DNA from 2 places in the Pseudoalteromonas sp. PSi26 genome. Region 1 is predicted to be linked to the other one. Evidence: predicted binding sites of a transcription regulator. Region 1 holds the regulator's gene; the other holds the start of a gene.
What was found. The regulator FliA, encoded in region 1, starts transcription of late flagellar genes. The targets are predictions, from matches to a motif close to CTAAAGNTNNNNNNNNNNNNGCCGATA.

Region 1 (4,973 bases):
GGCCTGCGCAAAATGAGTCAAAACAATAACAACGGCGTAAAAGTTATCGCTGTCACTGGCGGTAAAGGTGGAGTAGGAAAAACAAATGTTTCTCTTAATACCGCAATTGCATTAGGCCAGCAAGGTAACAGAGTATTGGTTCTTGATGCCGATTTAGGCTTAGCAAACTGTGACGTTATGCTAGGACTACGTGTTGAACGTAACTTATCACATGTTTTATCTGGTGAATGCGAACTTGATGAAATTTTAGTTGAAGGCCCCGCAGGTATTAAAATTGTACCCGCAACGTCGGGCTCTCAAAGCATGGTTGAATTGTCGCCTTCAGAGCATGCGGGACTCATCAGAGCTTTTAGCGAATTAAATACAGAATTTGATATTTTAATTGTCGATACAGCCGCAGGTATTTCTGACATGGTGCTGAGTTTTTCCCGCGCAGCACAAGATGTCATGGTTGTTGTATGCGACGAGCCTACATCAATAACAGATGCCTACGCGCTGATAAAAGTATTGAGCCGTGAGCATGGTGTATATAAATTTAAAATTGTTGCAAATATGGTCCGCAGCATGCGTGAAGGGCAAGAGTTATTTGCAAAACTTTCCAAAGTAACCGATCGCTTTTTAGATGTATCAATGGACTTGGTTGCAACGGTTCCCTACGACGAAAATATGCGTAAGGCAACACGCCGTCAAAAAGTTATTGTAGAACTTTTTCCAAATTCGCCTGCGGCACTTGCGTTTCAAGCGCTAGCAACAAAAGCAGTTAAATGGCCAATACCCAACCAACCATCAGGTCATTTGGAGTTTTTCATAGAGAAACTAGTTAACGGCTAATTATGACAACATTGGTGAATAAAGTTATGGGATATCAATCAGCACAAAATTTAAATGTGATTGTTGAAAAACATGCATCACTTGTCAAAAAAGTGGCATGTCACCTTATAGCGCGTTTACCTGCCAGCGTTCAGTTGGACGATTTAATACAATCAGGCATGATAGGCCTGATTGAAGCATCTAAGAGCTTTGATGCAACCAAAGGGGCTAGCTTTGAAACTTTTGCGGGGATTCGTATTCGTGGAGCAATGCTTGATGAGATGCGACGTGGCGATTGGGCACCCCGCTCAGTGCATCGTAAAAGCCGTTTGGTGGCCGAAACAATTGCTTTTTTAGAAAAAAGCTTAAACCGTGAGCCGACAGATATAGAAGTTGCTGAAAAACTTGAAATTTCGTTAAATGAGTACCATCATATCCTAAACGATGTAAATGCAAGTAAAGTACTAGGTATTGAAGACCTGGGTGTTGATGAAGATGTCATCAGTCCAGTGGACCAAGATTTAGCGCTAGACAAACCGTTTAATAACGTTAAAGATGAGCGGTTTAATGAATCTTTATTAGGTGCAATAAAATCTTTACCAGAACGTGATGCAATGGTGCTGTCTTTGTACTATAACGATGAAATGAATTTAAAAGAAATAGGGCATATACTCGATGTAAGTGAATCGCGTGTAAGTCAAATACATGGTCAGGCGATGATTAAGCTTAAAGCTAAAATCAATGACTGGATAAACTAGTAGTAAGTAAACAAGGTTAAGACCTCACTGGGGGATGTTTTGGATAAAAACATGAAAATTCTGGTTGTTGACGATTTTTCAACAATGAGACGTATTATTAAAAATCTGTTGCGTGACTTAGGTTTCACTAATGTTCAAGAAGCAGACGATGGGTCAACCGCTTTGCCAATGCTACAAAATCAAGTATTTGATTTTGTTGTTACCGATTGGAATATGCCAGGAATGCAGGGCATAGACCTACTTAGAGCAATACGTGCGGATGATAAGCTTAAACACATTCCGGTATTGATGGTAACGGCTGAAGCTAAAAAAGAACAAATTATAGCGGCAGCACAGGCAGGTGTTAATGGTTATATTGTTAAGCCATTTACTGCTGGAACACTCAAAACTAAATTAGAAAAAGTATTTGAACGTTTAGGCTAATGATAGGGGGAGAGGCTTATGTCAGCACTTGCTGCGCCTCAAATAACTTTAGAACAAGCTCGTCAGCTCGTTGTTTATCTAGAAAACGGTGAGCAAGACAAAGCCAATCAGTTAATTTTAGATACTGCTTCTAAGGAGCAATCTGAAATATTTGCTGAAGTTGGAAAGTTAACCCGTCAATTGCATGAGGCTTTAAAAAGCTTCGAGCTAGACACTCGCTTAACTGACTTAACTACCGATGCTATTCCAGATGCAAAAAAACGGCTCAATTATGTTATAGAAATGACAGAAAATGCCGCAAATAAAACAATGGATGCTGTTGAGGCTAGCCTACCAATTGCTCAACAGTTGGCAGATGAAATATCTCTTATCAAACCGACATGGGATCGCCTAATGAATCGAGAGATTGAGTTAGGGGAGTTTAAATCGTTATGCCACAGCATTGATAAGTTTATGAACAATTCTCATCATAAAACCGATGAGCTGCAAAGTTTGATGACTAATGTACTTATGGCACAAGACTATCAAGATTTAACCGGACAAGTTATTCGCCGAGTTATTGAGCTTGTTAGAGAAGTTGAAGAAAGCTTAATTCATCTTTTGACAGCCTTCGCTGATCAAAACGAAAGTAAAGCCGAAAAAATAGAACAACAAAAAACAAAAGAACCATTAGACGAACAAACTTTAGCAGGTCCAGAAGGCCCTATTATTGATAAAGAATCACGTAATGATGTTGTATCTGATCAAGATGAAGTCGATGATCTTTTATCAAGTTTGGGCTTCTAAGAGGAGAGTAACTGCATGTTTGAAGTCGATGAAGATATTTTACAAGACTTTCTTGTAGAGGCAGGAGAAATCCTAGAGCTTTTATCTGAACAGTTAGTTGAGCTGGAAAACAATCCAGAGGACACCGAATTACTCAATGCCATATTTAGAGGGTTTCACACTGTAAAAGGTGGTGCTGGGTTTTTAGCTATGACAGAGCTCGTTGACGCGTGTCATGGCGCAGAGAATGTGTTCGATCTGCTTAGGCAAGGTGTACGAACGGTTAATTCGGAATTGATGGACGTAATTTTACAAGCTCTCGACACGATTAACGAAATGTTTGCCACCATTCAAAATCGTGATAAACCAGAACCCGCTGATCCCGAACTTCTAGAAACCCTTCATAAACTTGGTTTACCTCCAACAGAAGAAGAGCTTGCTGGTGAATCACCAGTTGATTCAACTGAAGAATCTCAAGCCGAGGTTATTGAGGCCCCAGTTGCCGAGGAAACCTCAGTAACTGATGAAGAAGATCCGTTTGCATTCGATGAGTTATTTAGCGGTGGAGCAGCTGAACAAAGCGATGATGAAACTCAGATTGATGAGATAACAGAAGATGAATTTGAAAACTTGCTAGACGAATTACATGGAAAAGGTCAAAGTCCAGCAGGTGAAAGCGCGTCAAGTAGTAGTGATGTCAGTGGAGACATTACAGATGATGAGTTTGACAACTTACTTGATGAACTTCATGGTGTTGGAAGCTTTGGTGCTGTTGCGGCCAGTGAGCCAGTAAAAGAGCAAACAGCAAGTAATAATTCTGCAGAAAACTCTTCAACGCCCTCAGCAAGTTCACCTGCAAGTGATTCTAGCGATGATGAAATTAGCGATGATGAGTTTGAAGCATTGCTTGACGAGCTTCATGGTTCAGGTGCCCCTAAATCAATAGAGAGTCCTGCAGCTTCAGAACCGAAGCCCGCGGCAAAACCCGTGCCTAAGGTAAGTGAGCCGGTCAAAAAGCCTGAACCTGTAAAAGCAGCAGTCCCAAAACCAGTGCAAAAGCCTGCAGAAAAAGCAGCTTCAACTCCTGCAGCTGTGAAAAAGCCAGCTCCTCCTCAAGCAGAAACAACAGTCCGAGTTGACACAAAACGCCTAGACCAAATAATGAATATGGTGGGTGAGCTTGTACTTGTTCGTAACAGGTTGGTAAGTTTAGCAACTAACTCAGAAAGTGAAGCAATGGGCAAAGCCATTTCTAACTTAGATGTTGTGACGGCTGATATCCAAGGCGCAGTAATGCAAACGCGAATGCAGCCAATTAAAAAGGTATTTGGCCGCTTCCCTCGCGTTGTTCGTGACTTAGCACGAAGCTTAAATAAAGATATTAGTTTACAGCTCGTTGGTGAAGAAACTGATTTAGATAAAAACTTGGTTGAGGCACTTGCAGACCCACTTGTTCACTTAGTTAGAAACTCAGTTGACCACGGAATAGAGATGCCAGCAGCTCGTGAAGCAGCAGGCAAACCTAGAACGGGTAATGTAACGCTTTCAGCGTCTCAAGAAGGCGACCATATCTTGTTAACTATCAAAGATGATGGTGCGGGTATGGATGCTGAAAAGCTCAAAAAAATAGCAATCAGCAAAGGCGTTTTAGATCACGATCAGGCGAGCCGTTTATCGGATACCGAAGCGTACAATTTAATATTTGCACCAGGATTTTCTACTAAGGAAGAGATCTCTGATATTTCAGGGCGTGGTGTGGGTATGGATGTTGTAAAAACTAAAATTACTCAACTTAATGGCTCAGTGAGTATTCAGTCAGAGCTAGGTGTTGGTACAATTTTAGAAATAAAAGTACCGCTAACACTTGCCATATTACCTACCTTAATGGTTGTAGTTGGTGAACAAACATTTGCACTACCATTGGCTGGTGTGAGTGAAATATTCCACTTAGATTTAACCAAAACAAATGTAGTTGATGGTCAACTAACTATTATTGTACGTAAGAAAGCGATACCGCTATTTTATCTTGAGCATTGGTTAGTCAAGGGAGCAGATCGCACTCAGCGCAAAGCGCAAGGTCATGTTGTTATTGTTCAAATAGGTACTCAGCAGGTTGGTTTTGTAGTTGATTCTTTAATAGGTCAAGAAGAAGTTGTAATTAAACCTCTTGATGCTCTTTTGCAGGGTACTCCAGGCATGGCAGGTGCAACTATTACA
Region 2 (4,973 bases), on a different contig from region 1:
ATAAGGTAATTTGCCAGCGACGCAAGAAGCGTGGTATCTGCATCAATAAGTGCTAACGCTTCGTGGGCTTGTGTTATTAAATTTTGCGCCTTTTCTTTAGCGCCTAGCATACCTAATAACGCCGGGTATGTCGCTTTATTCGCTTCTATATCTGAGCCTTGTGGTTTACCTAGTATAAAGGTGTCGCCTTCCACGTCTAAAATATCGTCGTGTACTTGAAATGCCAGCCCTATAGCATACCCAAAAACGCTTAAGTTTTCTAAAGTTTGTTCATCTGCTTTTTCACTGCACAGTGCACCTAGTGTTATCGCACAGTTAATTAGTGCACCGGTTTTTAACTTATGGATGCGCTCAAGCTCTTGTACAGAAACAACTTTGTCAGTTGCGGCAATGTCTAAACCTTGTCCTGCCACCATCCCTTCAATACCTGATGCATGTGCAAGTGCAGCAATCATTTTTACTTGTGATTGGGCTGAGCAATTAAAGTTATGTGTGGCTATAAGTTCAAAGGCGAGAGTTTGTAATGCATCACCCGCTAAAATGGCTTGCGCTTCACCATATACAATATGACAAGTGGGGTAGCCGCGGCGTAAATCATCATCATCCATAGCTGGTAGGTCGTCATGTACTAATGAATAACTATGAATGCATTCTATGGCTGCAGCCAAAACGTCTAAGTCACTTTTTTTAGCGCCTAGCATTTCACCAACAGCGTACACCAAAAAAGGGCGTAGCCTTTTTCCACCATTAAATAAACTGTAATGAGTGGCTTCTTTTATTGTTTTATCACTATCGAGCGGTTGTTCAAAGTAGCTATTGAGTGTAGTAGCTACATCTATTTGAGCACGTTCAATATAGTCTTTTATGCTCACAACTATTCCATATCATTATTAAAGTTTGTAAGTGCTGACTTTTCGCCACTGCCCATTAGGATAGATACTTTTTGTTCTGCTTGCTGTAATTTTTCAGATGACGCACCAGCGAGTGCAATACCACGCTCGAACTGCTTTAATGATTGTTCAAGCGATAAATCACCTTGTTCCATTTCACTAACAATTGTTGATAATTCTTCTAGTGCTTTTTCGAAACTTAAGTTTTCAGGTTTTTTAGTCGCCATCTTTATTTCAGCTTGCATGATAAATTTAGGAGCCAATTTTAGGGGGAATGCTAAACTAGGTCAAAGGATGATATGAGTTTTTTACATTTAGCACGATTAATCGCGTGTCAATCAGTGTAATTAGTCAGGAAAACTCGATAATTAGGCAGAGCGTCTAACTTGATATAAAATAATAAATATAACTTTTATGTTTATTTACAAAAATGACTTAAGCAATTCAGTATGTTGCCGATAAGCAGTTAATAATAAAAAGTTTATGATAAGGCATTTAAACATGAAATCTCTGGAGGAAATGTGGATTTAGCAACCATAATAGGGATCCTAGGCGCAATAGGCTTAATTGTCATGTCTATGTTTATGAGTAGTAGCGGTGAAATGGGCATGTTTGCCGATGCGCCTTCAAGTGTAATTGTATTTGGTGGCTCGCTGTTTATTGTTTTATCAAACTTCACTATGTCTCAGTTTTTAGGGATAGGTAAGGTAGTTGGTAAGGCATTCATGTTTAAAATTGAGTCGCCTGAAGAGTTAATAGAAAAAGCAGTAGAGCTTGCGGATTCTGCTCGTAAAGGTGGCTTTTTAGCACTCGAAGAAGCAGAAATCCCAAACCCATTTATGCGTAAAGGCGTTGACATGCTTGTTGACGGTCATGACGCAGATGTTGTGCGCGCTACACTTCAAAAAGATATTTCTCTAACCACCACCCGTCATGAACTAGGTGCTGGCTTATTTAAAGCACTTGCCGACATAGCTCCCGCAATGGGAATGATTGGTACATTGATAGGCCTCGTTGCCATGTTATCAAACATGGACGACCCCAAAGCGATCGGACCTGCAATGGCCGTGGCACTATTGACCACCCTGTATGGGGCATTTTTGGCGAATGTAGTAGCAATTCCAATTCAGGTAAAACTCGAGCTGCGTAAAGACGAAGAAGCGATGAATCAGCGTTTGATTCTTGATGCTATTTTAGGAATTCAAGATGGTCAAAACCCCAAAGTTATTGAAGGTATTTTGAAAAATTACTTGGCTGAGTCTAAACGTAAAGTTGATACCGAGGAGTAACCATGTCTGATGAAGAGTGCAAATGCCCGCCCCCCGGTTTGCCTGCTTGGATGGGTACATTTGCTGATTTAATGTCGCTATTGATGTGCTTTTTTGTACTCTTATTGGCATTCTCAGAAATGGATGTACTTAAATTTAAACAAATTGCAGGTTCTATGAAGTTTGCTTTTGGTGTGCAAAATAAAATTGAGGTTAAAGATATCCCAAAAGGGACATCGGTTATCGCTATGGAATTTACCCCAGGTAAGCCAGAACCTACACCTATTGAAACTATTCAACAGCAAACCGTTGAAATGACCCAGCAAATGCTAGAGTTTCAGGCTGGTGATGAAAGTTCAGCGGGCGGCAGGCAAGAACAGCGAGGCGATAAACGTGGCGGTGAATCTAGAAGCACCTCACAAGAGCAGTCATCAGAACAAGCAATATCCGCTGCAGATCAAGAGCAAACAAATGAGCTAGTTAAAAAAATAGCGCAGCAGTTAGAAAGGCAAATAATAGATGGTGCCATAGAACTTGAATCATTAGGTCAGCAAATTATTATTCGTATTAGAGAAAATGGCTCGTTTCCTTCGGGCAGTGCTTTTTTACAACCTAAGTTTAAACCGATTATTCAAGACATTGGCGAACTTTTAAAAGACGTACCAGGTGAAATTACAGTATCAGGGCATACAGATGATTTTCAGGTATCAAATGAGTTATATGTAAATAACTGGGATTTGTCGTCTAAGCGTGCAGTGGCTGTTGCTAGCGAATTGCAAACAGTTCAAGGGTTTGATAAAACACGAATGATGGTTGTAGGGCGAGCTGAAACTCGGCCGCTTGTGCCTAACGAGACAAATGAAGACCGACGCCGGAATCGCCGAGTTGAAATATCTATATTACAAGGTAAGGCAAAAGAGTCTGACCCTATTGATGTGAGGTAATGCTCAAATTATAAAGCTGGGCTTAATTAGTAGCCCAGCTTTGAGTTTTACAAATTATTACCAGTATCTATCTATTGAACCGACAATAAATCAAAAACTCCCCCTCTTTAAAATAGTTATGCTAAACTACTGTTTATATAACCAGTTGTAGGCTAGCGCATGAAACTCTACATCGCAGAAAAACCATCACTTGGACGTGCAATTGCAGATGCGCTCCCAAAACCACATAAAAAACACGACGGTTACATTGAAGTCGCCAATGGTGATTGTGTCTCGTGGTGTATTGGCCATTTGTTAGAACAAGCTGAACCAGATGATTACGATACACGCTATAAAAAATGGCAATTAGAACATCTCCCTATAGTACCTGAGCAATGGCGGTTAAAAGCTAAACCTAAAACTCGTAAGCAATTAACTATTTTAAAAAAACTAATTAAACAGGCATCAACGTTAGTTCATGCTGGCGATCCCGACCGTGAAGGGCAGTTACTTGTAGATGAAGTGATAGAACAAGCCAAAATAAGCAAAGCTAAAAAGCAAGGTATTCAGCGTCTACTTATAAGCGATTTAAACTTAGCTGCAGTTAAAAAAGCGCTTGGTAGTATGCACTCTAATCGGGAATTTATTCCACTAAGTGTATCAGCACTTGCACGTTCTCGAGCTGATTGGCTTTTTGGTATGAACCTCACTCGGGCTTATACTTTAGCGGGACAAAAAGCAGGGTTTGGTAATGTACTCTCAGTTGGGCGCGTACAAACGCCAATTTTGGGTTTAGTGGTAAATCGTGACACTGAGATAGCTAATTTTATATCAAAACCATTTTATGAGGTGCTAGCTAGTTTAGTTACTCCTGAGAAGCAGGTATTTAAAGCAAAATGGGTACCGAGTAAAGCTTGCGAACCTTATCAAGATGAAGAGGGGCGAGTGCTAAATAAAGCATTGGCCGAAAACGTGGCTTCGCGTATAACTAATCAAACAGGAGAGGTGACATCGCTTGAACAAAAACAAAAAAAGCAAAGTGCACCTCTACCTTATAATCTATCAGCACTGCAAATAGATGCAGCAAAGGCATTTGGTATGGCTGCCCAACAGGTGCTTGATATTTGCCAAACACTTTATGAGCGCCATAAATTAATTACTTATCCTCGCTCAGATAATCGATATTTGCCTAAAGAACATCATTTAGATGCACCTTCAATTTTAAAAGCAATTGCAACTAATGACGGTCAAAAAGTGGAGTTAGTAAATGGTGCAAATGATAAGCAGCGCAGTAAGTGCTTTAATGACTCAAAAGTAGCTGCGCATCACGCTATAGTACCTACGGCAAAGCAATTAAAGTCAGCTAGCTTAGCCAAGGATGAAGCAAAAGTGTATCAGCTTATTTGTAGACATTATTTGATTCAGTTTTACCCAGACTATATTTATAACGAAACTAAAGCAGAGGTGACAATTGCTGGTGGGTTATTTAAAGCCAACGCTAAACAAGAAGTCAGTTTGGGGTTTAAGGTATTAATGGGTAAATCAGAATTAAAAGAAGAGGCTACTTTACCTTACCTTGAAAAAGGGATGGACCTGCTATGTACACAAGGTAATGTAGTAGAAAAGCATACTTCACCTCCCGCTCATTTTACTGATGCAACTTTACTAGGTGCTATGACGGGGATTAGCCGTTATGTAAAAGATCCACATATCAAAAAAATATTAAAAGATACTGATGGTTTAGGTACAGAGGCTACTCGTGCAGGCATTATAGAGTTGTTATTTAAACGGCGTTTTTTAAAGCGTGAAGGCAAAATAATTAAAGCTACTGAAACAGGTCTTGCATTAATTAGTGTTTTGCCTGAAGGTTTAGCAAGTCCTGACTTAACAGC

Region 2: the regulator FliA is predicted to act here: its motif matches at 1,325-1,351, upstream of pomA (flagellar motor protein PomA).

Annotation. Positions count from the first base shown of each region.
Region 1 covers NZ_JBHNYT010000002.1:305,907-310,879, forward strand. The annotation lists gene ACFI34_RS03455 (MinD/ParA family ATP-binding protein) at 1-831, shown strand, start outside; gene ACFI34_RS03460 (RNA polymerase sigma factor FliA) at 858-1,568, shown strand; gene cheY (chemotaxis response regulator CheY) at 1,608-1,991, shown strand; gene ACFI34_RS03470 (protein phosphatase CheZ) at 2,010-2,777, shown strand; gene ACFI34_RS03475 (chemotaxis protein CheA) at 2,793-4,973, shown strand, end outside.
Region 2 covers NZ_JBHNYT010000022.1:46,593-51,565, forward strand. The annotation lists gene ispA ((2E,6E)-farnesyl diphosphate synthase) at 1-872, opposite strand, end outside; gene ACFI34_RS17840 (exodeoxyribonuclease VII small subunit) at 875-1,117, opposite strand; gene pomA (flagellar motor protein PomA) at 1,412-2,179, shown strand; gene ACFI34_RS17850 (flagellar motor protein MotB) at 2,182-3,102, shown strand; gene ACFI34_RS17855 (DNA topoisomerase III) at 3,262-4,973, shown strand, end outside.